2 regions of the Serratia odorifera genome follow, and region 2 is predicted to be linked to the other one. Evidence: predicted binding sites of a transcription regulator. Region 2 holds the regulator's gene; the other holds the start of a gene.
The links. Region 2 encodes LexA, which represses DNA repair genes until DNA is damaged. Its sites were predicted from a motif close to TNCTGTATGTACATACAGNA; they were not measured.
Positions count from the first base shown of each region.

Region 1: a site for LexA is predicted at 14,672-14,691, ahead of dinB (DNA polymerase IV). Genes of this name have one in related genera too.

Region 1 covers NZ_JBGMUT010000012.1:23,229-39,509, reverse strand. Annotated here, with positions in the region: gene mtnK (S-methyl-5-thioribose kinase) at 1-938, shown strand, start outside; gene fadE (acyl-CoA dehydrogenase FadE) at 1,001-3,457, opposite strand; gene lpcA (D-sedoheptulose 7-phosphate isomerase) at 3,704-4,285, shown strand; gene ACCC84_RS20590 (class II glutamine amidotransferase) at 4,384-5,154, shown strand; gene dpaA (peptidoglycan meso-diaminopimelic acid protein amidase) at 5,122-5,898, opposite strand; gene ACCC84_RS20580 (Na(+)-translocating NADH-quinone reductase subunit A) at 6,458-7,807, shown strand; gene ACCC84_RS20575 (NADH:ubiquinone reductase (Na(+)-transporting) subunit B) at 7,811-9,052, shown strand; gene ACCC84_RS20570 (Na(+)-translocating NADH-quinone reductase subunit C) at 9,042-9,836, shown strand; gene ACCC84_RS20565 (NADH:ubiquinone reductase (Na(+)-transporting) subunit D) at 9,829-10,458, shown strand; gene nqrE (NADH:ubiquinone reductase (Na(+)-transporting) subunit E) at 10,465-11,061, shown strand; gene nqrF (NADH:ubiquinone reductase (Na(+)-transporting) subunit F) at 11,089-12,312, shown strand; gene ACCC84_RS20550 (FAD:protein FMN transferase) at 12,313-13,344, shown strand; gene nqrM ((Na+)-NQR maturation NqrM) at 13,352-13,579, shown strand; gene ACCC84_RS20540 (glycerophosphodiester phosphodiesterase family protein) at 13,615-14,511, opposite strand; gene dinB (DNA polymerase IV) at 14,706-15,770, shown strand; gene pepD (beta-Ala-His dipeptidase) at 15,854-16,281, opposite strand, start outside.
Region 2 covers NZ_JBGMUT010000003.1:35,772-52,052, forward strand. Annotated here, with positions in the region: gene malM (maltose operon protein MalM) at 1-800, shown strand, start outside; gene ubiC (chorismate lyase) at 1,051-1,575, shown strand; gene ubiA (4-hydroxybenzoate octaprenyltransferase) at 1,593-2,459, shown strand; gene plsB (glycerol-3-phosphate 1-O-acyltransferase PlsB) at 2,531-4,996, opposite strand; gene ACCC84_RS10630 (diacylglycerol kinase) at 5,125-5,493, shown strand; gene lexA (transcriptional repressor LexA) at 5,618-6,226, shown strand; gene dinF (MATE family efflux transporter DinF) at 6,371-7,717, shown strand; gene ACCC84_RS10645 (CsbD family protein) at 8,029-8,238, shown strand; gene zur (zinc uptake transcriptional repressor Zur) at 8,338-8,847, opposite strand; gene ACCC84_RS10655 (sugar O-acetyltransferase) at 9,099-9,671, shown strand; gene dusA (tRNA dihydrouridine(20/20a) synthase DusA) at 9,783-10,829, shown strand; gene pspG (envelope stress response protein PspG) at 11,012-11,230, shown strand; gene ACCC84_RS10670 (quinone oxidoreductase) at 11,529-12,518, opposite strand; gene dnaB (replicative DNA helicase) at 12,630-14,045, shown strand; gene alr (alanine racemase) at 14,186-15,265, shown strand; gene ACCC84_RS10685 (transporter substrate-binding domain-containing protein) at 15,316-16,083, opposite strand.

The sequences.
Region 1 (16,281 bases), on a different contig from region 2:
GTGGCTTCTGCCCGCGACATACGGTTAATGTGCTGCATCACGATGCCGAACTGGCGGTGATGGTGCAGGAAGACCTGTCCGACCACCGCATCTGGCGTCATGAACTGATTAACGGCCACTATTATCCGTTGGCCGCCGGACAGTTGGCGGAGTATTTGGCGCAAACGCTATTCCATACTTCTGATTTCTATCAGAACGCCCAACAGAAGAAGGCGCAGGTGAGCCGCTTCACCAACCCGGAGCTGTGCCAGATCACCGAAGATCTGTTCTTCACCGATCCTTACATTGAGCATGAGCGAAATAGTTTCGACGAGGCGTTGTTGCCACAGGTAGGCGAACTGCGACAAGACGCGGCGTTGAAACTGGCTGTCGCCGGCCTCAAACAGCGTTTTCTCAGCAAGGCCGAAGCGCTGTTGCACGGCGACATTCACAGCGGCTCGGTGTTCGTTGCCGAAGGCAAGCTGAAGGCGATCGACGCCGAGTTCGGTTTTTATGGTCCGATCGGGTTTGACGTGGGCACCGCGCTGGGCAATCTGCTGCTGAATTACTGCGGTCTGCCGGGGCTGTTTGGCCCACGAGACGCCGCCGCCGGGCGCGAACAGCGCCTGCAGGATATTCGCGAACTGTGGCTGATTTTCGCCGATCGTTTCCTGGCACTGTGCCAGCAGAAAACCCGCGATATCACGCTGGCGACGCCGGGCTATGCCGAGCAGTTTCTGCGTCAGGTCTGGCGTGACGCGGTGGGGTATTGCGGTAGCGAACTGGTCCGTCGCACCATCGGGCTGGCGCACGTGGCCGATCTGGATAGCATCGAAGATGCCGAGATGCGCCTTGAGTGTCAGCGCAACGCGCTGAGTCTTGGTCGTGCGCTGATGGTCAATGCACCGCAAATCGAGCACATCGACGCATTGCTGGCGCGTATTCGCCAGCATGGTTAACTAAAATCGAGCGATAAAAAAGGGGCGATAGCTATCGCCCCATTGATTTACGCCGTGAGAGTTCAGGCGGCTTCAGTGTGGTGCTGGCGTTTCTCCTGCGGCTGCGGCTTTTCCGGCCGTTGCGCCGCCAGCGCGTCAGGGGCAAAGTCATCGACATTGATTGAACGCAGACGGCTTTCTTCCGCTTTGGTCAGGATCTTGGCCTCGTCGGCATTGATCTTGCCTTCTTCCAGCGCACGCTGCGCTAAACGATCGAGGCGGGTGAACGGCAGGTTTTTGCCGGCTTCCTTGCTCAGGCGAGCGTGGATCGGCTCGGCGGCAATCACGTCAAGCAATGCGGCTTCCAGCAGGCCGATCGGATTGTGCTCGCTGGCCGTCAGGTACTGGCCACGGCCCAAACGGCTACGGGTGGCAGAAGGCACCTGCAGGATTTTTGCCAACTGATGATCCAGACGATCGGACGGCGCGGTATGCACGCGGCCAAACGGGAAGATAACCAGACGCATCGCACCGGCGATCAAGCGGTTCGGGAAGTTGCGCAGCAGATCGTCCAGCGCCTGCTCGGCCTGATGCAGACTGTCCTGCACACCCCAATGAACCAGCGGCAGATCCTCTTTCTGACGGCCTTCGTCCTGATAGCGTTTCAGCGTGGCGGAGGCCAGGTACATCTGGCTGAGGATATCGCCGAGGCGGGCCGAAATCCGCTCGCGGCGCTTCAGACTGCCACCCAGCACCCCCATCGACACGTCGGACAGCAGCGCCAGGTTGGCGCTCAGGCGGTTCAACTGCTGGTAATAGCGGCGGGTAGCGTCTTTGGTCGGTGTGCTACTGGTGCGGCCGTTGGTCAGGCCAAGCCAGAAACTGCGCACCTTGCTGCTACCGACGTGACCCAGATGGCCGAACAGCGCCTTGTCGAAGGCCGCCAGATCGTTGCTCTGCGCCGCCGCCATTTCATCCAGAACGTAAGGATGGCAGCGAATGGCACCCTGACCAAAGATCATCATGGTACGGGTCAGGATATTGGCGCCTTCAACCGTGATGGCGATCGGTGCGCCCTGATAGGCGCGCGCCAGGAAGTTGGATTCGCCCAGCATAATGCCTTTACCGCCGGCGATATCCATCGCGTCAATAATTGCCTGCTGGCCACGGTGGGTACAGTGGTATTTAACTATTGCCGACAGCACCGCCGGCTTCTCACCCTGCATCAGGCCATAGGTAATCAGTGACGCAGCGGCGTCCATCACATAGGTATTGCCTGCGATACGCGCCAACGGCTCTTCGATCCCTTCCATTTTGCCGATCGACATCTTGAACTGACGACGAATGTGCGCGTAGGCGCCAATCCCCAACGCCAGCGACTTGACGCTGCCGGTCGAGTTGGAGGGCAGGGTGATGCCACGGCCGACGGAGAGACATTCAACCAGCATACGCCAGCCCTGGCCGGCCATTTTTGGCCCGCCGATGATGTAGTCGATAGGCACGAACACGTCGCTGCCGCGGGTTGGGCCGTTCTGGAACGGTACGTTCAGCGGGAAGTGGCGGTTGCCGATTTCCACGCCGGGCGTGCTGGTCGGGATCAGCGCACAGGTGATGCCCGGCGATTCGTTGTCGCTCAACAGGCGGTTCGGATCGTACAGCTTGAAGGCCAGGCCCAGCACGGTGGCCACCGGCGCCAGCGTAATGTAACGCTTGTTCCAGGTCAGGCGCATGCCCAGCACCTGTTTGCCTTGCCATTCGCCCATGCAGACGGTGCCGACATCCGGGATTGCGCCGGCATCGGAACCGGCTTCCGGGCTGGTCAGGGCAAAGCAGGGGATTTCTTCGCCGCGCGCCAGACCCGGCAGATAATGGTCTTTTTGTTCATCGGTGCCGTAATGTTGCAGCAGTTCGCCTGGACCGAGCGAGTTGGGCACGCCGACGGTGATGGCCAGAATACCGGATACGCCTGCCAGCTTTTGCAGCACGCGTGCCTGCGCATAAGGCGAGAACTCCAGGCCGCCGTATTCTTTTTTGATGATCATCGCAAAGAAGCGATGCTCCTTCAGATAGGCCCACAGTTCTGGCGGCAGATCGGCCAGTTCATGGGTGATCTGGAAGTCGTTTGCCATGCGACAGGCTTCTTCTACCGGCCCATCGATAAACGCCTGCTCTTCTTCGCTCAACGTTGGTTGCGGGTAGTTATGCAGCTTGTCCCAGTCCGGCGTGCCACGGAACAGATCGCCTTCCCACCAGGTGGTGCCGGCTTCGATGGCTTCTTTCTCGGTGGTCGACATCGGTGGCATCACCTTGCGGAATGCGCGCAGCGCCGGTGCAGACAGCATCGAGCGGCGCAGCGACGTGACGTTCAGCGGCAGCAGGATAATCGCCAACGGCAACAGCATCCAGAAGCTCCACAGGCCGATAGCACCCATGGCGGCGGTGTAGGCCAGCAATATCAGACTGCTGAGGGTGAGACTCACCCGGTGATAAAACAGCACGCTGATGAGTGCCAGCAGGATAACAATACTGAGAACCATCATAGTTGAAGCTCCGAAGTAGTAAGAGGTCTGACCTGTTGTTGTATCTATTGGTTTTAGTTCATGCCACTATTTTTATCAATGCATTTACACTTTAATTACAACTTAGGTCACAAACTGACAGCACTGACGGTCAAAAACCTCTCTGCTTTTTCAACCAACGCGGAGTTTGCTTCACAGCGCTTCTCGGTGTTTCCACGATCCGTTACACTGCCCAGCGGAAGATTGACGATAAAAAGAGGCTCCCTCATGTACCACGATCTGATTCGTAATGAACTGAACGAAGCGGCGGATACGCTGGCTAAATTTATCAATGACGATGCCAATATCGATGCGATTCAACGCGCTGCGGTATTACTGGCTGATGCTTTCAAAGCGGGCGGTAAAGTGATTTCCTGCGGCAACGGCGGTTCCCACTGTGACGCGATGCACTTCGCCGAAGAGCTGACCGGCCGCTATCGCGAAAACCGCCCCGGCTACCCGGCGATTGCCATTTCCGACGTCAGCCATCTGTCTTGCGTCAGCAACGATTTTGGCTATGACTTTGTGTTTTCCCGTTACGTGGAAGCGGTCGGGCGTGAAGGCGACGTGCTGTTGGGCATTTCGACTTCCGGTAACTCCGGCAATATCATCAAGGCGATTGAGGCGGCGCGCGCCAAAGGCATGAAGGTGATTACGCTGACCGGCAAAGACGGCGGTAAAATGGCCGGTTCCGCCGATGTGGAAATCCGCGTGCCGCATTTTGGTTACGCTGACCGCATTCAGGAAATTCATATCAAGGCGATTCACATCTTGATTCAGCTGATCGAAAAAGAGATGGTTAAGGCGTAATACCGGCCGGGGGCGCAAGGCCCCCGTGTCGATGATGTCGGGCGCGCTACGCCGGCCCGCATGTTTCAGTGACCCGTGTGGTTGAGGAGTGGCTTTCGATGTGTGAACTGCTCGGGATGAGCGCTAACGTACCTACCGATATTTGCTTCAGTTTTACCGGGCTGGTTCAGCGCGGTGGCCGCACCGGGCCACATAAGGATGGTTGGGGCATTACCTTTTATGAAGGCAACGGCTGTCGCACATTCAAGGATCCGCAGCCCAGCTTCAACTCGCCGATTGCGCGCCTGGTGCAGGAGTACCCGATCAAATCCTGCGCGGTGGTGTCGCACATTCGTCAGGCTAATCGCGGTGAAGTGGCGTTGGAAAATACCCATCCGTTTACCCGCGAACTGTGGGGGCGCAACTGGACCTACGCGCACAATGGGCAACTGAAAGGTTATCGTCGTCTGGAAACCGGCAACTTCCGTCCGGTAGGGCAGACCGACAGTGAATACGCCTTCTGCTGGCTGTTGCATCAGCTGTCGCTGAAATATCCGCGCACGCCGAGCAGTTGGCCGGCGGTGTTTCGCTATATCGCCTTGCTGGCCGATCAGCTGCGGCGGAAGGGGGTATTCAATATGTTGTTGTCGGACGGCAAGTACGTGATGGCATTTTGCTCGACCAATCTGTACTGGATCACCCGTCGCGCACCGTTTGGCAAGGCAACGCTGCTCGATCAGGACGTGGAGATTGATTTTCAGCGGCAGACCACGCCGAACGACGTGGTGACGGTGATTGCCACCCAACCGCTGACCGGCAACGAAACCTGGCACAAGATTGCGCCAGGCGAGTATGCGTTATTTCACTACGGTGAGCGGCTGGGAGGCTGAGAACGGATTGGTTTTTACCGCTGCCGGCTCGGTGGTCGAGGCAAACAGCGTGGTAGCCTGCCCGCTGGCCATCAGCGGTTTACCCAGCACGTACTGGCCGTTGGCGACGCCCATCATCGGCGGCTGGTGGTTTTTGACAAAATAGTCATAACCTGGTTTCAACTGGCGCCAGAAGCTGGCGTAGGTCGACGAACGGTGACGCTGCAGGTTTTGCTCGGTCATGCGGAACGGATAGATGCTGATGTTCACCCGGCTCTGACCGTAGGCAAACGCCGCTTCGACGTAACGATAAATCTCATCCATATAATCATTGGTCATTGCGTAGCAACCAATCGATTTGCATTCGCCATGGATCATTAAATAGGCACCGGAATAGCCTTGCGACCGATCGTAATCGTTCGGGAAACCAATATTGATGGCGCGATAATATTTGCTGTCCGGCTTCAGATGGCGAGCGTCAACGCTATAAAAGCCTTCGGGGCTTTTAAAGTCGCCTTCTCGACGTTTGGGGCCGAGGCCGCCGGAGTAGTTACAGATCGGGAAGGTGTTCACCAGCCGGAATTCATTACCCATCTTGGCGTACAGCTCCAGCTTACGTTCTTCTTTGAATATCTGTATATAGACCGGCGAACCCAACAATTGCTGTTTTACCACCGGCGTTTCCGGCACCTGCTCGCTCGCGCTGCAGGCCGTGATCATCGGCATAGAAAAAAGCATCGCAAACAACAGCGCGATTCTGCTCATTAATTATTCCTGCTTATTATTTATCTGCCGACGAAATCAAGTTCGCCCGCATGCCACTGACGTGTTTTGTTGCATTAATGCCTCGCCAGATTACCAGCGTGTTTATTTTTATCAATACGGTAGATGTATAAAAAAACTACAAAGCTCGATAAAAGTGAATTAAGCCCCAGTTTTTTACGATTAATGAGGGGATTACAGCGAAATTTAATTGTGTTTGCTTGACTCAGGTCACTGCTGAATGAAGAAAAATGTTGCGAAAAATGTTAACATCCCTGGCTGCCGCACCCGGTATTGCTATGGCCAGGGCTGCGGTTTTGGCGCGCGAATGGTGCGCAAGCAATGGACGTTAATGTGCAGCAATACGTTGGTCGTAGCGCGGTATGGCGAACACAAGAGTTAACACATGAAAATAAACGTTATCTCACCCGAGAATTCACGTTGGGCGCAATGCCGTTGAACCCAACCCGGAGGCGATATTTAGCGTCTCATAATCCTGGCATTGTCGGTACTGGCCCTGGCCACGACGGCATGTGTAACCATAAAACATCGTATAAATCCTATGATTAAAATCAGACAAGGGTTAGATCTGCCGATAGCTGGCTTGCCGGCTCAGGCGATTCAGGACGGCCCGCAACTCAAGCATGTGGCACTGCTGGGGGAAGAGTATGTTGGCATGCGCCCCTCCATGCTGGTGCAGGAAGGCGACAGCGTCAAGAAAGGCCAGGCGCTGTTTGAAGACAAAAAGAACCCCGGCGTCATGTTCACCGCGCCAGCCAGTGGCAAGGTGGTGGCGATCAATCGCGGCGAGCGTCGCGTGTTGCAGTCGGTGGTGATTGAAATCGCCAACGGCGGCGACGAGCAGGTCGAGTTTGCCAGCTATCAGCCGGCCGATTTGCCGCTGCTGGACCGCGCTGCGGTGGAAGGCGAACTGATCGCCAGCGGTCTGTGGACCGCGCTGCGCACCCGGCCATTCAGCAAAACCCCGCCTCCAGGCAGCTCACCGCGGGCGATCTTTGTTTCCGCCATGGACACCCAGCCGCTGGCGGCCGATCCGCAGGTGATCATCGCCGAACAGCTGGCGGCCTTTAACGCGGGTCTGACGGTGTTGAGCCGTCTGACCGACGGCAAAGTCCACGTCAGCCAGGCCACAGGCGGAACGCTGAGCGGCAACGGCAACCCGCAAATCAACTATAACGAATTCGCCGGTCCGCATCCTGCCGGACTGGTAGGGACGCATATCCACTTCCTGGAGCCGGTCAGCCTGAAGAAAACCGTCTGGCATATCGGTTACCAGGACGTGATTGCCATTGGCACCCTGTTTACTACCGGCCGCCTCGACACCCAGCGCGTTGTCGCGCTGGCCGGGCCGCAGGTTGAACAGCCAATGCTGCTGCGTACCCGTCTGGGCGCCAGCCTTGACCAACTGACGGCTGACCGGCTAAAAGCCGGCGAAAACCGCGTCATTTCCGGTTCGGTGCTGAGTGGCGTGCATGCCGTTGGGCCACGTGCCTATCTCGGTCGCTTTCACACCCAGGTTTCGGTACTGCTGGAGGGGCGCGAGAAAGAGCTGCTCGGTTGGGTACTGCCGTCGCCGAACAAATTCACTATTACTCGCACCACCCTGGGCCACTTCCTGAAGAGCAAGCTGTTTGCCTTTTCGACCACCACCAACGGTGGCGAGCGCTCGATGGTGCCGATTGGCAACTACGAACGGGTAATGCCGCTGGACATTTTGCCGACGCTGCTGCTGCGTGACCTGCTGGCGGGCGACACCGACAGCGCGCAGGCGCTGGGCTGTCTGGAGCTGGATGAAGAAGATCTGGCGTTGTGCACCTTCGTTTGCCCCGGCAAGTATGAATACGGTCCGGTGCTGCGCGACGTGCTGACCAAGATTGAGCTGGAAGGATAACCCATGGGCCTGAAGAACTTTTTTGACAAGATCGAGCATCACTTCACGCCGGGCGGCAAGCTGGAAAAGTGGTATCCGCTATTTGAAGCCACCACCACGGTGTTCTACACGCCGGGCACGGTGACGCATGGCGCGTCGCACGTACGCGATGCCATCGATTTGAAACGCATGATGATCCTGGTATGGATGGCGGTATTCCCGGCGATGTTCTGGGGGATGTACAACGTCGGCCAGCAGGCGATACCGGCGCTGCACCATTTGTACAGCGGTGACCAACTGCAACAGGTATTGACCGGCGACTGGCATTATCAGCTGGCGCAATGGCTGGGGGCATCGCTGACGCCGGATGCCGGCTGGGTCAGCAAGATGGTGCTGGGGGCGACCTACTTTGTGCCAATCTACGCCGTGGTGTTTATCGTCGGCGGCTTCTGGGAAGTGCTGTTTGCCATTATCCGCAAGCATGAGGTCAACGAAGGTTTCTTTGTCACCTCGATACTGTTTGCGTTGATTGTGCCACCCACTCTGCCACTGTGGCAGGCGGCGCTGGGCATTACCTTTGGTGTGGTGATCGCCAAGGAAATCTTCGGCGGTACCGGGCGCAACTTCCTCAACCCGGCGCTGGCCGGTCGCGCCTTCCTGTTCTTTGCCTACCCGGCGCAGATTTCCGGCGATCTGGTGTGGACCTCGGCAGACGGTTTCTCGGGCGCAACGCCCCTGGCTCAGTGGAGCGCGGGTGGGGCGCACAGCCTGACCAACGTCGCTACTGGCCAATCCATTAGTTGGATGGATGCGTTTCTTGGCAACATTCCCGGTTCGATCGGGGAAGTGTCGACGCTGATGATTCTGATCGGCGGTGCCATCATCCTGTTCGGTCGCGTGGCCTCATGGCGCATCGTTGCCGGCGTGATGGTCGGCATGATTGCTTCGGCCTATCTGTTCAACGCTATCGGTTCGACCACCAACCCGATGTTCGCCATGCCATGGTATTGGCATCTGGTGTTGGGCGGTTTTGCCTTCGGTATGATTTTCATGGCTACCGATCCGGTTTCCGCTGCCTTTACCAACAAGGGAAAATGGTGGTACGGCATCCTGATTGGCGTGATGTGCGTGTTGATCCGCGTGGTCAACCCGGCCTATCCGGAAGGCATGATGCTGGCGATTCTGTTCGCCAACCTGTTCGCACCGCTGTTCGATTATCTGGTGGTGCAGGCTAACATCAAGCGGAGAAAAGCCCGTGGCGAATGAAGCAAAAAATGACAGCATCGGTAAAACGCTGCTGGTAGTGCTGTTGCTGTGTCTGGTGTGTTCAGTGGTGGTGGCGGGAGCCGCCGTCGGTCTGAAGTCCAAACAGCAGGAACAAAAGCTGCTGGACAAGCAGCGTAACATCCTTGACGTGGCGGGCCTGTTGACGCCTGGCATGCCGCAAGAGCAGGTGAAGCAGACCTTTGGCAAACGTATTGAACCACGCCTGCTGGATCTGAACAGCGGCGAGTTCGTGGCGGGCAACGCCACGGCGTTCGATCTGCCTGCCGCGCTGCGTGACGACAGCAAGAGCGTCGCCCTGCCGGCCAGTCAGGACTATGCCGGTATCAAGCGCCGCAGCAACCACGCCGAAATCTACCTGGTGCGTGATGATGCTGGCGCGGTCAACAAGATCGTGCTGCCGGTATACGGCACCGGTCTATGGTCGATGATGTACGCGTTTGTGGCGCTGGACAGCGACGGTAATACGGTGAAGGGCATCACTTACTACGACCAGGGGGAAACGCCGGGTCTGGGTGGTGAAGTGGAAAATCCGAGTTGGCGCCAGCAATGGATCGGCAAGAAGCTGTTTGACGATAACGGCGAGCCGGCTATCCGCGTGGTGAAAGGCGGAGCGCGTGCCGGCGATGTGCACGGCGTGGACGGGTTATCCGGCGCGACGCTGACCTCCAACGGCGTGCAGCACACTTTTGATTTCTGGCTGGGCGAACAGGGGTTCGGCCCGTTCCTGAAAAAAGTTCGTGAAGGAGCGCTGAAAAATGGCTGATTCCAAAGAGATTAAACGGGTTCTGCTGGGGCCGTTATTTGATAACAACCCGATTGCCCTGCAGGTGTTGGGCGTGTGTTCCGCGCTGGCGGTAACCACCAAATTGGAAACGGCGGTGGTGATGACCATTGCCGTGACGCTGGTGACGGCGTTTTCCAGCTTCTTCATTTCCCTGATCCGCCACCACATTCCGAACAGCGTGCGCATTATCGTACAGATGGCGATTATCGCGTCGCTGGTTATCGTGGTCGATCAGGTGCTGCGTGCCTATGCGTTTGAAATTTCCAAACAGCTGTCGGTGTTCGTTGGTCTGATCATCACCAACTGCATCGTGATGGGGCGCGCTGAAGCCTATGCCATGAAATCGCCGCCGATCGAAAGCTTTATGGACGGTATCGGCAACGGGTTGGGCTATGGCGTGATCCTGATTCTGGTCGGCTTCCTGCGTGAACTGATCGGCTCCGGCAAACTGTTCGGCATGCCGGTGTTGGAAACCCTGCAAAACGGCGGCTGGTACCAGCCAAACGGCCTGTTTTTGCTGGCGCCAAGCGCGTTCTTTATCATCGGCCTGCTGATTTGGGTGCTGCGCACCTTGAAACCGGCACAGATCGAAAAGGAGTAATCGCCGATGGAACATTATATCAGCCTGTTTGTCCGCGCCGTTTTCGTTGAAAACATGGCGTTGGCGTTCTTCCTCGGGATGTGTACTTTCCTGGCGGTGTCCAAGAAAGTCTCCACTGCCTTTGGCCTCGGCATTGCCGTTACCATCGTGCTCGGCATCGCGGTGCCGGTGAACAACCTGGTTTACAACCTGATCCTGCGTGACGGCGCGTTGGTGGAAGGCATCGATCTGAGCTTCCTCAACTTCATTACCTTTATTGGCGTGATTGCCGCGCTGGTGCAGATTCTGGAGATGATCCTCGATCGCTTCTTCCCGTCGCTGTATAACGCGCTCGGCATCTTCCTGCCGTTGATTACCGTGAACTGCGCCATCTTCGGCGGCGTTTCCTTCATGGTACAGCGCGACTACAACTTTGCTGAATCGGTGGTGTATGGCTTCGGCTCAGGCACCGGCTGGATGCTGGCGATTGTTGCGATGGCGGGGATCCGCGAAAAACTGAAGTATGCCAATGTGCCGTCGGGTTTGCGCGGTCTGGGCATTACCTTTATTACCACCGGGCTGATGGCGTTGGGCTTTATGTCTTTCTCCGGGGTTCAGTTATAAGAACCCAGATATAAAGGCGGGAAATTTATGGAAATTATTTTAGGCGTAGCGATGTTCACCTGCATCGTGATGGTGCTGGCGCTACTGATTCTGTTCGCCAAATCCAAACTGGTGAACACCGGCGACGTTGCCGTGGAAGTGAACGGCGATCAAGAGAAAAGCTTCCACGCTCCGGCGGGGGACAAACTGCTGAACATGCTGTCGGGCCAGGGCATTTTCGTGTCCTCGGCCTGTGGCGGCGGCGGTTCGTGCGGCCAGTGCCGCGTGGTGATCAAAGAGGGCGGCGGCGATATCCTGCCCACCGAACTTTCTCACATCACCAAACGCGAGGCGAAAGAGGGGTGCCGCCTGGCGTGCCAGGTCAATGTGAAGCAGAACCTGAAGATTGAGCTGCCAGAAGAAATCTTCGGCGTGAAAAAATGGGACTGCGAAGTTATCTCCAATGATAACAAGGCCACCTTTATCAAAGAGCTGAAGCTGAAAATTCCTGACGGCGAAGACGTCCCGTTCCGCGCCGGCGGGTTTATCCAGATCGAAGCCCCGGCGCACGACATCAGTTATGCCGATTTCGACGTGCCGCAGGAGTACCGCGGCGATTGGGACCGCTTCAACCTGTTCCGCTACCGCTCGGTGGTTGATGACACCACGGTACGTGCCTATTCAATGGCCAACTACCCGGACGAGAAAGGCATCATCATGCTGAACGTGCGTATCGCTACGCCGCCGCCGAACAATCCGGACGTACCGCCAGGCATTATGTCCTCGTATATCTGGTCGTTGAAACCGGGCGACAAGGTGACGATTTCCGGGCCGTTTGGCGAGTTCTTTGCCAAGGATACCGATGCCGAAATGATCTTTATCGGCGGCGGTGCCGGTATGGCGCCGATGCGTTCGCATATCTTTGACCAGTTGAAGCGCCTGAAGTCAAAACGCAAAATCACCTTCTGGTATGGCGCGCGCTCGCTGCGTGAAATGTTCTATGAAGATGACTTCAACCATCTGCAGGATGAGAACGAGAACTTCACCTGGCACGTGGCATTGTCCGATCCGCAACCCGAAGATAACTGGACCGGCTATACCGGCTTTATCCACAATGTACTGCTGGAAAACTACCTGAAAAACCATCCGGCGCCGGAAGATTGCGAGTTCTACATGTGTGGGCCGCCGATGATGAACGCCGCGGTGATCAAGATGCTGAAAGATCTGGGCGTGGAAGACGAAAACATCATGCTCGACGACTTTGGTGGCTAAATGCGCGCGCTAGCACTGAAAGGCTGGATGACGATGGTGGCGCTTGGCGCCACCCTGTTGCTGACCGGTTGCGGACCGGAACAGGTCAATCTCGATGGCAAAACCATGGGGACGTACTATTCGATCCGTTATCTCACCGGTGACAACACGCCTTCCGCCGAGACGTTGCAAAAGGAAATCGATCGGCGTCTGGAGCAGGTGAATGACCAGATGTCGACCTACCGGCCCGACTCGGAGCTGAGCCGCTTTAACGCCAGCCGCGAGGTCGATACGCCGTTCCCGGTATCGGCCGCGACGGCGAAGGTGGTGGCCGAAGCGCTGAGGATTAACCGCGTTACCGACGGTGCGTTGGACGTGACCGTTGGGCCGCTGGTCAATCTCTGGGGCTTTGGGCCGGAAGGGCGACCGGACAAGGTGCCGAGCGATGTCGAACTGGCGCAGCGCCGTGCCTGGACCGGTATCGATAAACTGGCGGTGCAGGGCAACGCGCTGGTGAAGCATATCCCCGAGCTGTACGTTGATCTGTCGTCTATCGCCAAGGGTTATGGCGTGGACGTGGTGGCGGAATACTTGCAATCACAGCAGATTAACAACTATATGGTAGATATCGGCGGCGAAGTACGTACCCGTGGCCATAACGGCAAGGAGCTGCCATGGCGCATTGCCATCGAGCGGCCGAACGCCGGAGTGGAGCAACGCGCGCAACTGGTGATCCAACCGGGGAATATGGCGATCGCCACCTCGGGGGATTATCGTAACTATTTCGAACAGAACGGCGTACGTTATTCACATACCATCGATCCGACTACCGGCAGGCCGATCGCGCACCATCTGGTGTCGATCACGGTCATTGGGCCTAACTGCATGACCGCCGACGGCCTGTCTACCGGGCTGGATGTTATGGGGCCGGATCGTGCCCTGGCTCTGGCGAATCTGCTGGGCATTCCGGTGTTTATGATAGTGAAGAACGGTGACGTTTTTGAAGAGCGCTATTCCAATGCGTTTAAACCTTATCTAAAGAAAAATCAGTGAGGCCGCCATGCTGACGGTATTTGTCGCAAGCTTTATTTTGTTTTTGCTGATTATCGGCGGCATGTCGCTCGGTTACGTGTTCAAACGCAAGAGCCTGCAAGGCAGTTGCGGCGGTATTACCGCGTTGGGCATGGACAAAGTGTGCGATTGCCCGGAGCCGTGCGATGCGCGTAAAAAACGCCTGGCGAAAGAAGCGCTGCGCCGCGAGCAACTGGAAAAACACCGCATCCTGTAAACCGTGCGCTGCACGCAGCGCACGACAACCGCGCTTTATTTCGCCTTGCGAAAACGCAGGGCATCCTTTGGCGAATTGACCATCACGCCATCAACGCCCAATGCCAGCGCCTGCTGATAATCCTGCGCGGAATTGATGCCAAACAGAATGATGTGCGCCGGCCCTTTGGAGCGGAAGCAATCGATCGATTCCTTGTCCCAGGTCAGCAGCGCTTTGGAGCGGCCCTCGCCCAGAGTGTACTTTTCTACCACTTCGACTTCACGCTTCAATTCCAGCCCATACCAACGGGGCTGATTGCCGTCCGGTTTTATGTCGCACTGATGCGCCATGGTGATGTTGGCCAATAATGTGCGGGTTTCATCGCGGGTTTCAAAACGTTTAATCGCCGCTGGCAGGGCCGCCAGGTAACGGGCATCGGTAGAATAGACCCGCGTGCGGTCAAGCGCCTCGGCCTTTTCCAGCGTTGCCAGCAGTGCTTTGGCAAATTGCGCCGGATCGGCATCGGGAGATTTGATGTCCAGGTAGAAGGTCACTTTCGGGAATTCCTGTAGCACCGTGTCCAGTCGCGGGATGCCGATCCCCTGGCCACGGAACGGGTGGTGACCGTCTTTGCCAAACGACCAGCCGGCATCGACCTTGGCCAGTTCATCTGCGCTATAGGCGGAAACCGCGCCGGTTTTATCCGTGAGCGAACTCAGGTCGGAAGGGCGGTACAGCACGATCGCGCCGTCTTTGGATTGTTGCAGCGTGATCCACACCGCGTCGACGCCGTTTTTCAGCGCGCTGCGAATGGCGACCAGGGTATTTTCCGGCGCATCGGCGGTGCCGCCGCGATGGGCAACGATGGCTGGCGCATGACCACTGGCTGCGCTGGCGAGGGTGGAGATCAGGGATAATGCCGAAACCAATACATAACGGGAAAAAGTAGTCATTGAGCACCTTCTTGTGCGTAGGGTAAGCGTCATTTATGAGGCGTAACGATTATTTCCTGAAATGATACGCTTGAAAAATTAAGCTTTTTTAACAAATAGAAAATAACGATGCTTTTTCGATAAAACATACGTTAAAACCAGACTTGAGCTTTCCCATTGCTACTGTATACTTATACAGTGTTATTGGAGGGCGCATGCGTAAAATCATTCATGTCGATATGGACTGCTTCTTTGCCGCGGTAGAAATGCGCGACAATCCCAGTCTGCGCGATATACCGCTGGCGATCGGCGGCAGTGCCGATCGGCGCGGGGTGATCAGCACCGCCAACTACCCGGCACGCCGTTTTGGCGTGCACAGCGCCATGTCCAGCGCCATGGCCTTGAAACTCTGCCCGCATTTAACCTTGTTGCCCGGCCGCATGGCGGCTTATAAAGAAGCCTCACAGCATATTCGCGAAATTTTTGCGCGTTATACGTCATTAATCGAACCGCTGTCGCTGGATGAGGCCTACCTCGACGTGACGGATAGCCCACGCTGCAACGGCTCGGCAACCTTGATAGCCGAGCATATTCGTCAGGCCATTTTTGACGAATTGCAGCTCACCGCTTCCGCCGGCATTGCGCCAATCAAATTCCTTGCCAAGATCGCGTCGGAACTGAACAAACCCAATGGCCAATACGTGATTACGCCAGCGCAGGTGCCGGCTTTTTTGCAACAGCTGCCGCTGAGCAAGATCCCCGGCGTCGGGAAAGTAACGGCTAAGCGCCTGGAGGAAGTCGGGTTACTCACCTGCGCCGACGTGCAGCGCTACGACCTTGCGGCGCTGTTAAAGCGTTTCGGCAAATTTGGCCGCGTATTATGGGAACGCTGCCAGGGGATCGACGAACGCAGCGTTTCACCGGAGCGCCTGCGTAAATCGGTTGGCGTAGAACGAACCTTGGCGGCAGATATTCATGATTGGCAAGATTGTGAGCAGTTGATTGTCGATAAGCTGTATCCAGAACTGGAAATGCGCCTACGCAAGGTGAAACCCGATTTGCATATCGCGCGTCAAGGGGTAAAGCTGAAGTTTCAGGATTTCCAGCTCACTACCCAGGAACACCTGTGGCCGGTATTAAATCAGGCAGATTTGCTGGCGGTGGCAAAGCAGGTATGGTGTGAGCGGCGCGAGGGGCGTGGCGTGCGCCTGGTGGGGCTGCATGTGACGCTGCTCGATCCGCAGCTGGAGCGGCAGCTACTGCTGCCGTGGGACGCGTAGCGGCCGGGCGAACCCGGCGATGGTTGCCGCCTAAGCCCATGGCCGACGCCTGCTGTCTGCGTCGGCCATGGCCGTCGTTGGCATTAACCGCGTTCGGGGATCGCTTTCAGCAACTGGGTCAGCAACTGCCAGTACAGGCCGACGCTGCCGATGTGCACTTGCTCATCCGGCGAGTGCGGCCCGGTGATGGTTGGTCCGATGGAAACCATATCCATCTGCGGATAAGGCTTCTTGAACAGACCGCATTCCAGACCGGCGTGGATCACCATAATGTTCGGCGTCTTGTTGAACAGCTGCTGATACAGTTCGCGCACCAGATGCATTACCGGTGAGTCCGCATCCGGCTGCCAGCCCGGGTAACCGCCCTTTGGTGCCACGTTGGCACCTGCCAGTTGGCCCAGCGCGGTCAGCATACCGACCACATAATCCTTGCCGCTGTCGATCAGTGAACGAATCAGGCAGATGATTTCCGCTTCCTGTTCTCCGGTGGTGACTACGCCGAGGTTGAGTG
Region 2 (16,281 bases):
CCGTGGCACCGGCGATTGGCGCCGCTACGTTGCAAAGCCTGCCCTGGCAACCGCTGGTACCGCCTGTCAGCCAGGATGTGAAGCTGGATAGCGTCAGCCCGCAAATCAATCAGGGCGATATTCAAGGGGCGGTGGCGGCCTATACGCTGCCGGCCGACCGTGGATCGCTGGAAATCACCCTGAGCAGCATTGCCAAAGACAATGCGCTTTATGCGCCGAGCGTGCTGGTGCTGGATGAGCATCAGCGACCGGCCGCCTATTACCCAAGCAGTTATTTCGCGTATCAACCGCCGGGCGTGATGTCAGCCGATCGGTTGGAAGGCACCCTGAAGCTGACGCCGGCGCTGGGTCAGAAGCAAATCTATCTGCTGGTGTATACCACCCGCCAGGATTTGAGCAAAACCACGCAACTGACCAACCCGGCGAAGGCGTATGCGCGCGGCGTGGGTAATGCGGTGCCGGATATTCCCGATCCTATTGCCCGTCACACCACCTCCGGTCAGTTGAAACTGAAAGTCACCGCCGAGCAGGGGACCGGCAACGTGATGATCGGCATGCTGCAATCTGCGCCGGCAGCGGCGCCGGTGGTGGTGGGCACCAACGTCCCTGCGGCCAGTGCGCCTGCGAAACCGGCCGAGCCGATGCTGAATGATACCGAAAGTTACTTTAACAACGGTATTCGCCAGGCGGTGAAGGCGGGGGATATCGACAAGGCGCTAAAACTGATGAATGAAGCTGAAAAACTGGGTTCGTCCACCGCGCGTGAAACCTTTATCAGCAGCGTGAAAGGCAAGGGGTAGTACCCCACGCTGTCGATGCTGGCTCGATGACTGGTGCGCCTCGGCGCACCTTTTTTCGTCGCTGCCGGTTGACCGTCACCGGCGCGGTTATACTGCGCCTTCCCATGCCCTGCATGGCGATAACCCGCCGTCCCCTCATTGAATCACCCTGCCGCTTTTGCTTTTCTGCGTTACAATGGTCTCCTGTTAACAGTTTGTATAGTCTGGCGCGCGCGGCCGGTTTCGCGCGCTGCTGATGTGGAGTAGATCAATGTCTGGCACTAGCGAATCCATCCTGCCTCCGCTGGAATGGCTCACCGCACCGCACTCTGAGGTTCCCGCCGCGGTTAATGATTGGTTAATGGAGCTGGGCTCGATGACCCGACGCTTCGAACGGCATTGCCAACGGGTGCATGTTGAACCGCAGCGCGAAGGCTTTATCAGCCGCGCCGAACTGGGTGACGAAGCGGAACACCTGCCGGAAAGCCCTCGTTATTGGCTGCGTGAAATCGTCCTGCTGGGCGACAACCAACCCTGGCTGTTGGGGCGCACGGTGATCCCACTGGAAACGCTGACCGGTCCCGATCAGGCGCTGGTCGATCTGGGCACCGTGCCGTTGGGGCGCTACCTGTTCAGCAGTGACGCGCTGACGCGTGATTATATTCATATCGGTCGGCAAGACGATTTGTGGGCGCGTCGCTCGCGGCTGCGTCTGGCGGGCAAACCGCTGCTGCTGACCGAGCTGTTTTTACCCGCATCGCCGATTTATACGGTGAACCGCGTCGATCCGGCGTGACGAGGAGAGCAGAGAACGTGGAAGGAAGCGTGAAGCAAAGTAAATGGCAGGCATACTGCCATCTGATGCGCATTGACAAGCCGATCGGTACCCTGCTGTTGCTGTGGCCGACGTTATGGGCGCTGTGGCTGGCGGGACAAGGTATTCCACCGGTATCCATTCTGCTGGTATTTGTATTGGGCGTGTTTCTGATGCGGGCGGCCGGCTGCGTGGTGAATGATTTTGCCGATCGAGATTTCGACGGTCATGTCAAACGTACCGCCAAACGGCCGTTACCGAGCGGCCGCGTCAGCGTAAAAGAGGCCAAAATCCTGTTCGTAACGCTGGTGCTGGTGTCCTTTGCCCTGGTGCTGACGCTGAACGCCATGACCATCTGGCTGTCGTTGGCGGCGCTGGCGCTGGCCTGGATTTATCCGTTTATGAAACGGGTCAGCAACCTGCCGCAGGTGGTGCTGGGCGCGGCGTTCGGCTGGGGGATCCCAATGGCCTTTGCGGCGGTCAGCGAAGCCTTGCCGCTGAGCTGCTGGCTGTTGCTGTTGGCGAATATCTGCTGGACGGTAGCGTACGATACGCTGTATGCGATGGTCGATCGTGACGACGACCTGAAAATCGGCATCAAGTCCACTGCCGTGCTGTTTGGCCGCCATGACAAGCTGATCGTCGGCCTGTTGCAGTTCGCCACGCTGTTACTGTTGCTGTCGGTCGGCTATCTGTCACAGTTGGGTGGCGCGTTTTATTGGTCGCTGCTGCTGGCGGGGGCGCTGTTTATTCATCAGCAACGGCAGATCGCCACGCGCGATCGCGATGCCTGCTTCCGGGCGTTTTTGCATAACAACTACGTTGGGTTGGTGGTGTTTATCGGTATCGCGCTGAGCTATATCTGACGCGCTGACGCCATAAACGATGCAGATAAAAAAGGCACCCGCGTGGGTGCCTTCTTCGTGGTAACGACTGATTACTCGTCTTCTTTGGGCTCTTCCACCGCTGGCGGCAAGGCGTTTCCGTCCGCTGGCAGGCTGACGCTCTCAATGGTCAACTTGATTTCCGGCGTGATCAGATCGCTCAACATGCTGTAAACCTCCATGGTGTGCTCACGGATCGCATCGCCGATATCATTGATATAGCCTTCGGCGCGCAGCGTGGCCACCAGGGTGGAAAATACCGCCTTGTCGAAGAACTCCGGGGCGTTGATGCCGTGCAGTACCGACAGACGCTGCGCCATGATACGGCTCTCTTTCTCCAGCGCGCCACGGTTGATGCTCGGGTTGGCGCTCAGGATCGACAGCGTGATGGCGTAGCGTTGCAGCGTTTCACGCACGCCGGCAGCCAGCAATTGCAGCGGACGAATGCGTGCCGAGTTGAGCACCAGCTCCTCGCCCTGGTCGCAGATCAACCGCTGGCGAGCCAGTTCGTCGACCAACGTATTCAACACCGCCGGCAATTGGTCGGTATCGTAATGCAGGAACAGTTCAGCTTTCAGCATCGGATAAATCAGGCTGATTTGGCGTAACAGTTCGCTGCGCGAGACGCGGCGATGGTGCATCACGATAGAGGCGATCAGCGACGGCAATACCAGCAAATGATGGATATTGTTGCGGTAATAGGTCATCAACACCGCCTGCTCGCGTGGCAGAATGATGATATCGCCGATGTTGTCCTTCTCTACCTCGAACTTGTTCATGTTGAGCGCGTGATCCAGCAACGCCTCTGCCGACTGCTGCGGCACGGTGACATCACTGGCGTAAGGCACATTGCGCATCAGCTGCAGGTAGCACTCCAGTTGCTCAATCAACTGCTCGCGTGTCAGCGAACGCTGGCGTGAAGCCAGCAGTGCAGTGGAGCACAGATTCATGGCGTTGGCGGCGGCGGCATTGTTGATACGTACCATGATCTTGCCAGCCAGATCGTTGACCGTTGGTGTCAGCCAGCTTGGACGCTGTGCTTCGATCGGGTCGATCGACTCCCGCCACTGCGGCACGTGCTGATTGAGGTACGAGGTCAACGGCAATGGATCGCCAAAGTTGACGTAACCCTGGCCGAGGTTGCGCAGTTTACGCAGACCGCGCAGCATCTGCAGCAGGCTTTCTTTTTCTTTGGTGGCGCCACGCAGTTCTTTGGCGTAGGTACCGACTTCCATCACGTGTTCGTAACCGATGTAGATCGGCACCAGGGTAATCGGGCGGGTGCCGCCGCGCAGCATCGCCTGGATGGTCATCGACAGGGTGCCGGTTTTGGGTTCCAGCAGGCGTCCGGTACGCGAACGACCGCCTTCAACGAAGTATTCCACCGAGTAGCCGCGGGTGAACAGTTCGCCGAGGTACTCGCGAAACACCGTCGAGTAGAGCTTGTTGCCCTTGAAGGTGCGGCGAATAAAGAACGCGCCCAGACGGCGGAAGATCGGCCCGGCCGGCCAGAAGTTAAGATTGATACCGGCGGCAATGTGCGGCGGTACCAGCCCCTGGTGGTACAGCACGTAAGACAGCAGCAGGTAATCCATATGGCTGCGGTGGCATGGCACATAGACGATTTCATGCCCGTCCTGCGCCAGCTGGCGCACGCGTTCGGCGTTGGTGACGTTGAGGCCCTGATACAAGCGGTTCCAGGTCCAGCTCAGCACGCGATCCGACAGGCGCACCGTTTCGTAAGAGAAGTCTGCCGCGATCTCTTCCATCAGCGCAATGGCGTTCTGCTGGGCCTTCTCGTGCGAAATCTTTTTGTTGCGTGCTTCGTCTTCTACCGCTTTTTCAATCGCTTTGGACGCCAGCAGCTTGTTGAACAGATCCTGACGTGCAGGCAGGCTAGGCCCGACTGCCGCCAGACGCTGCCGTGAAAAGTGCATGCGCGCCACGCGCGCCAGCTTTTGCGCGATAATCTTGTCGGTACCGTGCTCGGTCGCCATGCGGCGCAGAGACACCGTATTGGAGAAACGCACAAAACTGTCGCGTCCCAGCCACAGTACGGCAAAGAACTTCTGCACACCGTTCAGTAGACGCAGATGCGGCGTACCGTGGCTTTCGCGCCCCGGCGAACGGCCAAACATCACCGAAACCGGCAGCATCTGAATATCGAGATCCGGATTGTTGCGGTGCAGGTCGAGATAATCGTGGAACAGTTTTACCGACTCTTCTTTCGGCGTGTAGTAGCGGAATACGCGCGGGCCATCGTGGATAAACACGTAGCTCGGCAGTACGGCGCCGTCGATCTCCAACGGAGTGAGCGGATCGGGCAGATCCTGCGCCAGGCACTGGGTGCGCAGCGTCAGTAAATCCGCCTTGGAATTATAAGGTAAAACATACAAAATCGGCCGTGAGGGATCCAACCCTAACTCCGTGACCGGATCTGAAGGGATAACCTTACTTCTTACCAACAGTTTTAGTGGTAAATTCAATAATTTATAATAAATTTTACGCCAACCTGACATAACAACGTGAAGCCTCTTGTTAGCAATGCGCCGCAAGCATACCAGAAACCGGGTAGCAGATCTGTGGTGTTAAAAAAACCAGAGCCGTTAAGATTATGACTTATCACTTATAAAAGGCACACCGCAACATGGCAAATCAAGCAACCGGTTTGACTCGCGTCATCAAAGCTTTCGGATATTCCTATAAGGGATTGACCGCCGCCTGGCAGCATGAAGCCGCGTTTCGCCAGGAACTGGTGGCGACCGTGCTGGCCATCATACTGGCGATTTGGCTGGATGTGGGTGCGATAGCGCGCATTTTATTGATCGGTTCGGTGGTACTGGTGATGATTGTCGAAATGCTCAACAGTGCGATTGAGGCGATCGTCGATCGCATCGGCACTGAACACCACGAGCTTTCCGGCCGCGCCAAGGACATGGGCTCGGCGGCGGTGTCGCTGGCGATTGCACTGGCGCTGTTTGTCTGGGTCAGCGTACTGTGGCAATACCTGGTTTGAGCGGCAGGCAATCGATGTTGCGCAGCACCTCGCTAATCCCTGATTTTTATTCATTCTCCAGTTCCCAATCCACGTTCACCTGTATATACTCACAGCAAGACTGTATAAACAAACAGGGGGCGGAATGAAAGCATTAACTACCAGACAGCAAGAGGTCTACGACCTGATTCGCGATCATATTTCGCAGACGGGCATGCCGCCAACGCGTGCCGAGATCGCGCTGCGTCTGGGGTTCCGCTCGCCTAATGCCGCTGAAGAACACCTCAAGGCCCTGGCGCGCAAAGGCGTCATCGAAATCGTCTCCGGCGCCTCGCGCGGCATTCGTCTGCTGATGGAAGATGAAGACGGCCTGCCGCTGATTGGCCGGGTGGCCGCCGGTGAGCCACTGCTGGCGCAGCAGCATATCGAAGGGCACTACAAGGTCGATCCTTCGCTCTTCAAGCCAAACGCAGACTTCCTGCTGCGGGTCAACGGCATGTCGATGCGCGATATCGGCATTCTCGACGGCGACTTGCTGGCGGTGCATAAAACCCAGGACGTGCGTAACGGCCAGGTGGTGGTGGCGCGCATTGAAGACGAAGTCACCGTCAAACGCCTGAAAAAACACGGTAATGTGGTAGAGTTATTACCGGAAAACAGTGAGTTTCAACCGATTGTGGTCGATCTTCGTCAGCAGAACTTCACCATTGAAGGCCTGGCCGTCGGCGTCATTCGCAACGGTGATTGGATCTAACTCGCAGTCCCCCGAACCTAATCGCCTCAGCCCGTTCTGGGGCGATGCCATCGTCAAAACATCACCATACCCAAGAGCTTTCAAGGCGTAGCCGGTAAATCGCTCCCCTTGCCAGAGCGTGGGTACCTACGGGAACATGTTACTATGCGCCTGCTTGCCACTTTCACCAGCGATACCGACAAAGCCCTGTGGCGTCTGGCGCTGCCGATGATCTTTTCCAATATCACCGTACCGCTGCTGGGGTTGGTGGATACGGCGGTGATTGGTCATCTCGACAGCCCGAACTATCTGGGGGGCGTGGCGATCGGTTCGATGGCAACCAGCTTCCTGTTCATGCTGTTACTGTTCCTGCGCATGAGTACCACCGGGCTGGCCGCGCAGGCGCTGGGGGCGCAAAATCCCCTGGCACTGGCGCGCGCCTTCATGCAACCGCTGATGCTGGCGCTACTGGCTGGTTTGGCCATTGTGCTGCTGCGTCATCCGTTGATCGACCTGGCGTTGAGCATCGTCGGTGGCGACGCCGAGGTGTTGGCGCAGGCCCGGCTGTTCCTGGAAATCCGCTGGCTGAGCGCGCCGGCCGCCTTGGCAAACCTGGTATTACTGGGCTGGCTGCTGGGCGTGCAGTACGTGCGCGCGCCGGTGATCCTGCTGATCGTCGGCAACCTGCTGAATATCGTACTGGATATCTGGTTGGTGATGGGGCTGGGCTGGAACGTGCAGGGCGCAGCCACCGCCACCGCCATTGCCGAATATGCCACGCTGCTACTGGGGGTGTGGCTCAGTTGGCGGGTGATGCGCCTGCGTGGTATTACACCGGCAATGCTGCGCCACGCCTGGCGTGGCAATCTGCGTCGCCTGCTGGCGCTCAACCGCGACATCATGCTGCGATCGCTATTGCTGCAGCTGTGCTTTGCCTCGTTGACCATCTTTGGCGCACGTCTCGGCAGCGAGGTGGTGGCGGTAAATGCGGTACTGATGAACCTGCTGACCTTTACCGCCTATGCGCTGGACGGTTTTGCCTATGCCGTTGAGGCGCATTCCGGCCATGCTTATGGGGCAAGGGACGATCGACAGCTGCGACGCATCTGGCGTGCGGCATGTCGGCAGGCATGTATGGTGGCGCTGGGCTTCGCGCTGATTTATGCCGTCGCCGGCCAGCACATCGTTGCTGCGCTGACGTCGTTGCCGGAGCTGCGCGCCCTGGCCAACCTCTATCTGCCGTGGCAGGTGCTATTGCCGCTGGCGGGCGTGTGGTGTTATTTGCTGGATGGTATGTTTATCGGCGCCACGCGCGGCGCGGAGATGCGTAATAGTATGGCGGTCGCCGCCGCCGGGTATGGCCTGACGCTGTTCACCCTGCCATGGTTGGGTAACCACGGTTTGTGGCTGGCCTTGGCGGTGTTTCTCGGCCTGCGTGGCCTGGCATTAGGCTGGGTTTGGCACCGGCACAGCGTGAATGGCACCTGGTTTGCCCACGCCGGTAGCCACTGACTTTGGCTATTCATTAGTTTCTTTGCTGTATTTTTTGCTTTTTGTTTATATCTGGTTACATTCCACCTTGATGCTGGAGCGGCGTTTAGTTACTGTTTTGTCGATTTTTTATCTGTAATTTGGTTTGTTAATGGTTTTTTGAACTGGTATTTTCCGTAGTTTGGTTGTCGGTGACTATAATTAGTCACGTGGCTGGCGAGTTATACGGTGATTTTATATTGCTGAGATAGCGTTAAATGGCCATAAATTTTAATCAGTTGGCGCCAGCCCGATTTATCTAAAACTGACTAACCACAGGTAACGGAGAGATTATGAACACAGATCAAGCCGACGGTAACTGGAAGCAGTTTAAAGGTAAAGTGAAGGAACAGTGGGGCAAGCTGACCGATGACGATCTGACGGTCATTGAAGGGAAACGTGAACAGCTTGTCGGTAAAATACAGGAACGTTACGGCTACCAGAGGGCGGCGGCCGAAGAAGAAGTCAAAGCCTGGGAAGATCAGAACAAGTATCGCTGGTAATCCGATCCGCCCGCGGTTGAACGCGGCGCTTTGACACCCCTTGGGCCAGCGTTCCCCCTAGACGTCTTGGCCCATAGGTACAGGGACGTACCTGCCTGACTATTTCTTTTTAATCACGATGCTGTGGTCATGATTGCAATCGTGCTTACTGTCGCAAGACTCTACTTCAACACAGCCTGAGCACAGTCCATGGGCTTCCACCACGCTGTGGCGCAGGGCAAAACCGGACTCTTTTGCCAATTTTTGCAATGTTTCCTCTACCCCAGCGGTGGTGCGCTCGGTTACCTGCCCGCAACGATCGCAGATGAAAAGCGCGGAGGTGTGCATTGGCTGCTCAAAATGATGGCACAGCACGTAGCTGTTAGCCGATTCAACGCGGTGAATAAAGCCTTGTTCCAGCAGAAAGTCCAGTGCGCGGTAGACCGTTGGCGGCTTGGCCTGCGGTTCGGCGACACGCAATAAATCGAGCAGATCATAGGCGCTGATCGCACCGGGCTGTTGAGCCATCAGGCGTAACACTTCCAGCCGTTGCGGCGTCAGGCGCACATTGCGTTGCTGACAGAGTTGTTCTGCCTGCGCGAGCAGCTTTTCCTGGTTGGTTGGGTTCATGGCAAATATTCCCGGTACGTAAAAAAGGCGATTTTAACATGTATCGGCCAATTCGCCGAGAGTTGAGCCATTTTCTCCCGTTAATCACGCCGGCAGCGGCACATTCACGCCTGCGGATTGGCAAAACGTGAATCGACTCACAACTTCTGCGGCGTGCTGGCGCTGAGATCAACGCCGTGGCGTTTTCGTCTGGGCATTGCCCGCACGTGGCGTTATAACGCCTGACAACACCTTGGCTTAAGGAACACGCGATGACCGAAAGAGAAAAGTTGCTGCGCGGTGAGATCTATAACAGCCGCGATGCGGAACTGATAGGCCTGTATCACCGGGCACGGGCGCTTAGCAAGCAGTTGGGCGCGCTGGATTCTCAGAAGATGGACGAAAAAAATCGTCTGCTGAGCCAGCTGTTCGCGCATTGGGGGCAACAGAGCTGGATTGAAACGCCATTCTGGTGTGATTATGGCCAGCACATCAGTATCGGCAACAACTGTTTTATCAACGTCAATGCGGTATTCCTCGACTGTAATACCATTACCATTGGCGATAACACGCTGATCGGCCCCAACCTGCAGGTTTATACGCCGAGCCATCCGCTGAAAGCCAGCGAACGTCTGACCGGTGATGCCGACTTTCCCTTCCAGACCTCCGCCAGGCCGGTGACTATCGGCAGCAATGTGTGGATTGGCGGCAATGTGCTGATCTTGCCGGGCGTGACCATTGGTGATGGCAGCACCATCGGTGCCGGCAGCATCGTCACCGGCGATATTCCGACCAACGTTTTGGCGATGGGACAGCCATGTAAAGTGATTCGCGTATTGGAATAGCTTTACTTTCAACACGATAGTGTTGCAGGGTACGGTGGTTTCGCCCCGACGGCAGTTTACGTTATAATCAGCGATTACTTTTTTGACCGCCAGACCCTGAATAGAGCCGTAATGACTGATTCGCTGAAAACTGATATTCCACTGCTTGCCGGCCAAACCGGCGTTGAACGGCCGTTCCCTGCGAGCCGTTTTTCCGTTGCGCCGATGCTTGACTGGACCGATCGTCATTGCCGCTATTTTCACCGCCTGCTGAGCAAGGAAACGCTGCTGTACACCGAAATGGTGACTACCGGCGCGATCGTGCATGGCAAAGGCGATTATCTGGCGTACAGCGAAGAAGAGCACCCGATCGCATTGCAACTGGGCGGCAGCGATCCGGCGGCGCTGGCGCACTGCGCCAAACTGGCGGAGCAGCGCGGCTATGACGAAATCAACCTTAACGTCGGTTGCCCGTCCGATCGGGTGCAGAATGGCATGTTCGGCGCCTGCCTGATGGGGCAGGCAACGTTAGTGGCGGATTGCATCAAGGCAATGCGCGACGTGGTGTCGATTCCGGTCACGGTGAAAACGCGGATTGGCATTGACGAGCAGGACAGCTACGCCTTTCTGTGCGATTTTATCGAAACCGTTGCTGGCCGCGGCGAATGCGAGATGTTCACCATCCATGCGCGCAAAGCCTGGCTTTCCGGTTTGAGTCCGAAGCAAAATCGCGAAGTGCCACCGCTGGATTACCCGCGGGTGTATCAGCTCAAGCGTGATTTTCCTGCGCTGACCATCGCCATTAACGGCGGCGTTAAAACGCTGGACGAAGCCAGGCAGCATTTGCAGCATCTGGATGGCGTAATGATGGGGCGCGAGGCCTACCAGAATCCGGGCATTTTGCTGCAGGTGGATCGCGAGCTGTTCGGTTCGCAGGCACCATTGCAAGACAGCGTGGCGGCGATCGAAGCGCTCTATCCATACATTGAACGCGAACTGGCCAACGGCACCTATCTGGGGCATATCACCCGTCATATTCTTGGTTTGTTCCAGGGCATTCCGGGGGCGCGCCAATGGCGTCGCCACCTGAGCGAAAACGCCCACAAGCCGGGAGCCGACGTGCGTGTCGTCGAGCAGGCGCTGAGCCTGGTACGTCAACCGCATTGCGAAATGGCGTAATTGATTAAATATTTCCCTAAAAGTTAGTGTATTTCACCAAGCACGTTGCGGCCTGCAACGTGCTACCTACGCGATTTCAGCAACTTGGCGCGTTTGCCGACTTGGCATGCTTCTTGTAAGACTCTCCGCAGTCTATTTCTGTCAAAACAACCTGCAGAAACCCGTTTTGCCGAGGAGCAATCATGTTGGAACTTTTCTTTTTTGTCGGCTTTGTGTTGATGTTGCTGGTCACCGGCGTTTCGCTGTTGGGGGTCTTTGCTGCCTTGCTGGTTGCGGCGGCCTTCATGCTGATTGGCGGCCTGTTCGCCATGGTGATCAAGCTGTTGCCGTGGCTGATTCTGGCGGTGGTGGGGGTGTGGATCTACCGTTCACTACAGAAGCCGCAGATTCGCCGTTATTGATTTTCTGCTGATTAATCAAACTGTCAGCATGAAAATTGAGTAACGGCTTGGCGTTTGAATGCGGCAGCGATCACAGCTTGGAGCATTAATCGCGATTAGGGACCATTTCGCATTTTTTTTGCTTTTAGGGGCTGTTAGGATGTCCGACCAAGCAGTGATGCCCGGTTTTCATCACCGCACGAGGCCAGTCATAAAATAACAGTGTTGCATCAGCGACCAGCTGTCTCGGGCGGACTCTGCTCTACCCCTACAAAACGCAGTACCAGAAAGGGCTCCTTATGGAGCCCTTTTCTATTGCCTAACGACCGGGGATCAGCAGGCTTGAGCCGCTGGTTTTGCGGCTCTCGAGGACCTGGTGCGCGCGCTGCGCGTCACCCAGGGCGAAAATCTGCTCATCATGCACCTCAACTTTGATCGCGCCGCTGCCAATCAGCGAAAACAGCTCATTGCTGGCGTACTGTAATTCTTCGCGATTGGTGATGTAGCCGTTGAGCGAAGGGCGAGTGACGTACAACGAACCTTTCTGGTTGAGTACCGCCAGATCGATACCGGTTACCGGGCCGGAGGCGTTGCCGAAGCTGACCATCAGGCCTCGCCGTTTCAAGCTGTTAAGTGAATCCAGCCAGGTATTCTTGCCGACCGAATCATACACCACGCCCACTTTTTTGCCGTCGGTCAGTTCTGCCACGCGTTCGGCGATGTTTTCCTTACGGTAGTTAATGGTGGCCCAGGCGCCGGCCTGTTTGGCGCGTTCGGCCTTTTCGTCGGAGCCGACGCTGCCAATCAGTCGGGCTCCCAGCGCTTTGGCCCATTGGCAGGCTATCAGCCCTACGCCACCAGCCGCGGCATGAAACAGAAAGATTTCCCCCGGCTGTACGTCATAGGTCTGACGCAGTAGGTAATGTACCGTCAGACCTTTGAGGAAGGAGGCCGCGCCCTGTTCGAAACTGAGGTTGGGCGGCAGCAGCGCCACCTTTTGCAACGGCACGTTATGCACCTCGCTGTAGGCGCCGAGCGCCGCCTGCGCATACACCACGCGGTCGCCCGGTTTCACCGCATCGACGCCGGCACCGACCTTGGTGACCACACCCGCCGCTTCGGTTCCCAGCCCGCTTGGCAGCGAGGCTGGGGCATACAACCCGCTGCGTACGTAGGTATCGATATAGTTGATGCCGATGGCCCGGTTTTCGATCTGCACCTCGCCGGCGGCTGGATCGAGCGGTGTGAAATCAACGTATTGCAGCACTTCTGGCCCGCCGGTGGCGGAAAATTGAATGCGTTTGGCCATGACTCCTCCTCGTTTACGGTGTTCCGCGCTTGCCCTAATTTTAGGACATTGGTATTTATCATTATGTATACTGACGCGTCGTCACTTCATAACAGGTATTGCATCCCCACTATGGCAGGAAAGAAACCCACCAACAAATCTAACGAAGCTCAGGCACCGCGCGATCGCCAGATGGAAGGGCTGAAAATGCCGCCGCATTCGCTGGAGGCGGAGCAGTCCGTGTTGGGCGGTTTAATGCTGGATAACGAGCGCTGGGACAACGTGGCGGAACGCGTGGTCGCCAATGATTTCTTTAGCCGTCCGCACCGCCTGATCTTTACCGAGATGCAGCGCCTGCTGGAAATGAGTAAACCGATCGACCTGATCACCCTGTCCGAATCGTTGGAGCAGAAGGGTGAGCTGGACTCCGTCGGCGGTTTTGCCTATCTGGCCGAACTGTCCAAAAATACCCCTAGCGCCGCCAACATCAGCGCCTATGCCGATATCGTGCGTGAGCGCGCGGTGGTGCGTGAAATGATCTCGGTAGCGAACGAGATCGCCGACGCCGGTTACGATCCGCAAGGGCGTAGCAGCGAGGATCTGCTCGATCTGGCGGAATCACGGGTGTTCCAGATTGCAGAAAACCGAGCCAATAAAGACGAAGGGCCAAAAAGCATCGACCAGATCCTTGAAGCCACCGTTTCGCGCATCGAATCGCTGTACCAAACGCCGCATGACGGCGTGACCGGCGTGGATACCGGCTATCAGGATCTGAACAAGAAAACCGCGGGTCTGCAAAAGTCGGATCTGATCATCGTGGCGGCGCGTCCGTCGATGGGCAAAACCACCTTTGCCATGAACCTGTGTGAAAACGCCGCGATGCTGCAAGAAAAACCGGTGTTGATCTTCAGCCTCGAAATGCCCGGCGAACAGATCATGATGCGTATGCTGGCTTCGCTATCACGCGTTGACCAGACGCGTATCCGTACCGGTCAGCTCGATGACGAGGATTGGGCGCGTATTTCCAGCACCATGGGCATTCTGCTGGAAAAGCGCAACATGTACATCGACGACTCCTCGGGTCTGACGCCAACCGAAGTGCGTTCGCGCGCGCGCCGCATCTTCCGCGAGCATAACGGCCTTAGCCTGATCATGATCGACTACCTGCAATTGATGCGCGTGCCTGCGCTATCCGATAACCGTACGCTGGAAATCGCCGAAATTTCACGCTCGCTGAAGGCATTGGCGAAAGAACTGCAGGTGCCGGTAGTGGCGCTGTCGCAGTTGAACCGCTCACTGGAACAGCGCGCCGACAAACGCCCGGTCAACTCCGACCTGCGTGAGTCTGGCTCGATTGAGCAGGATGCCGACTTGATCATGTTTATCTATCGTGACGAGGTCTATCACGAGAACAGCGACCTGAAGGGCGTGGCGGAAATCATTCTCGGCAAGCAGCGTAACGGCCCGATCGGTACGGTACGCTTGACCTTTAACGGCCAATGGTCGCGTTTCGACAATTACGCCGGCCCGCAATATGATGACGAATAACCCGGTCTGAGCGACTGGCGGTATTATTTCCAGTCAGCGTACCTCCGTCGCCCAGCCTCTCTATGGTTCCAGTGGGTGCGCTGCGAGTTCACGCCGCGCAACCCCACGCTTCTTGGCATTGGTCTTATTAAGGAATTGAAATGAAAGCGGCAACCGCTGTAATCGACCGCCGCGCTCTGCGACACAACCTGCAACAGGTACGCCGTCAGGCGCCACAAAGCCGCCTGATCGCGGTAGTGAAAGCAAACGCTTATGGGCATGGCCTGCTGGAAACGGCCCACACCTTGCAAGATGCCGACTGCTACGGCGTGGCGCGCATCGGCGAGGCGCTGATGCTGCGTTCTGGCGGTATCGTCAAACCGATTTTACTGCTGGAAGGCTTCTTTGCCGCCGAGGATCTGCCGGTTCTGGTCGCCAACAACATTGAAACCGCAGTACACAGCATTGAACAGCTCGAGGCGCTGGAGCAGGCCGAGCTGGCGCGGCCGGTGCCGGTATGGATGAAGATCGACACCGGCATGCACCGTCTGGGAGTGCGGCCTGAACAGGCAGAGGCGTTTTACCAGCGCCTGTGCGCCTGCCGCAACGTGGCGCAGCCGGTGAATATCATGAGCCACTTCAGCCGCGCCGACGAGCCGAACAGTGACGCGACGCAGCAGCAGATCGCCTGTTTTAGCGCCTTCGCCCACGGCAAACCGGGGCAGCGTTCTATTGCCGCTTCCGGCGGTACGCTGCTGTGGCCGGATGCGCACAACGAGTGGGTGCGGCCGGGCATTATTCTCTATGGCGTTTCACCGATTGAACAGCGCCACGGCGGGCAGTTTGATCTGCAACCGGCGATGACGCTGAAGTCATGCCTGATTGCGGTTCGCGAACATAAAGCCGGTGAAGCGGTGGGCTATGGCGGCACCTGGGTCAGCCCACGGGATACGCGCCTGGGGGTGGTGGCGATGGGCTACGGCGATGGCTACCCGCGCAGTGCGCCAACCGGTACGCCGATATGGCTTAACGGACGCGAGGTGCCGATTGTCGGCCGGGTTTCCATGGACATGATTTCGGTCGATCTCGGACCGGACGCCAGCGATCGGGTCGGTGATGAGGTGGTGCTATGGGGTGCGCCGCTGCCGGTGGAACGCATCGCCGAGGTGACCGGCATCAGTGCCTACGAGCTGATCACCAAACTGACCCAACGGGTGGCAATGGAATATATCGGCGAATGATGGCTCCGTTCCCTGGCCCGGCAGTTTATGACCGGACCGGGGAATGTCGATCACTTCTTCACGGCCAGCCAGCTGTCGATAATCGTCTGGTATTCACCGGTGGCCTTCGCCAGATGCAACCATTGGTCGACATACAGTTTCCAGCTCAGATCGTCACGCGGCAGCATGTAGGCTTTTTCGCCGTACTGCATGGGTTTTTTCGGGTTCACCGCGCACAGTTTCGGATAGCGTTTTTGCTGATACAGCGCTTCTGACGCGTCGGTAATCATCACGTCCGCCTTGCGATCGACCAACTGCTGGAAAATCGCCATATTGTCATGCGACAGGGTCAGGTTGACCTTTGGCAAGTGAGCGCGGACAAAGGCTTCATTGGTGCCGCCAGCCGGTTCTATCACGCGCACCGACGGTTTGTTAATCTGTGCGATAGTGCGGTATTTCTTCACGTCGGTGCAGCGCACCAGCGGGATCTTGCCGTCGGTATCCAGCTTGTCAGCGAAGAACGCCTGTTTTTGCCGCTCCAGGGTGACGGAAATACCGCCCATGGCGATATCGCATTTACCGGCGTTGAAATCCTGCATCAGGGTTTTCCAACTGGTTTTCACCCATTTCACTTCCGCACCCAGGCTTTTCGCCAGCGACTGCGCCATAGCGATATCGATCCCCTCGTAATTGCCTTCCTGCGTCAGGAAGGTGTACGGCTTGTAGTCGCCGGTGGTGCACACTTCGAGTTTTTTCTGTTGGCTAACCTTATCCAGGTGAGATTGGGCGCTGGCGCTGCCGGCAGCGATCAGCAAGGCAAGAGGCAGTAATTTATTCATCGTTTCCCTTGGTATCAATAGAGGTTTGCATACGCCGGATGGCAATTTTTGTTGTTGGTCGGGTTAAATTACCCGTTTTTTATGTCGCAGATAAATGCTTATGTGTCAATTTGCTGGCTGCTCTGCAGCGGATCGATGCGTTAAAGACGGGTGTGCAGGGGGGAGCAGGAAGCCTTACAAGGAGATTCTGCGCCGTGC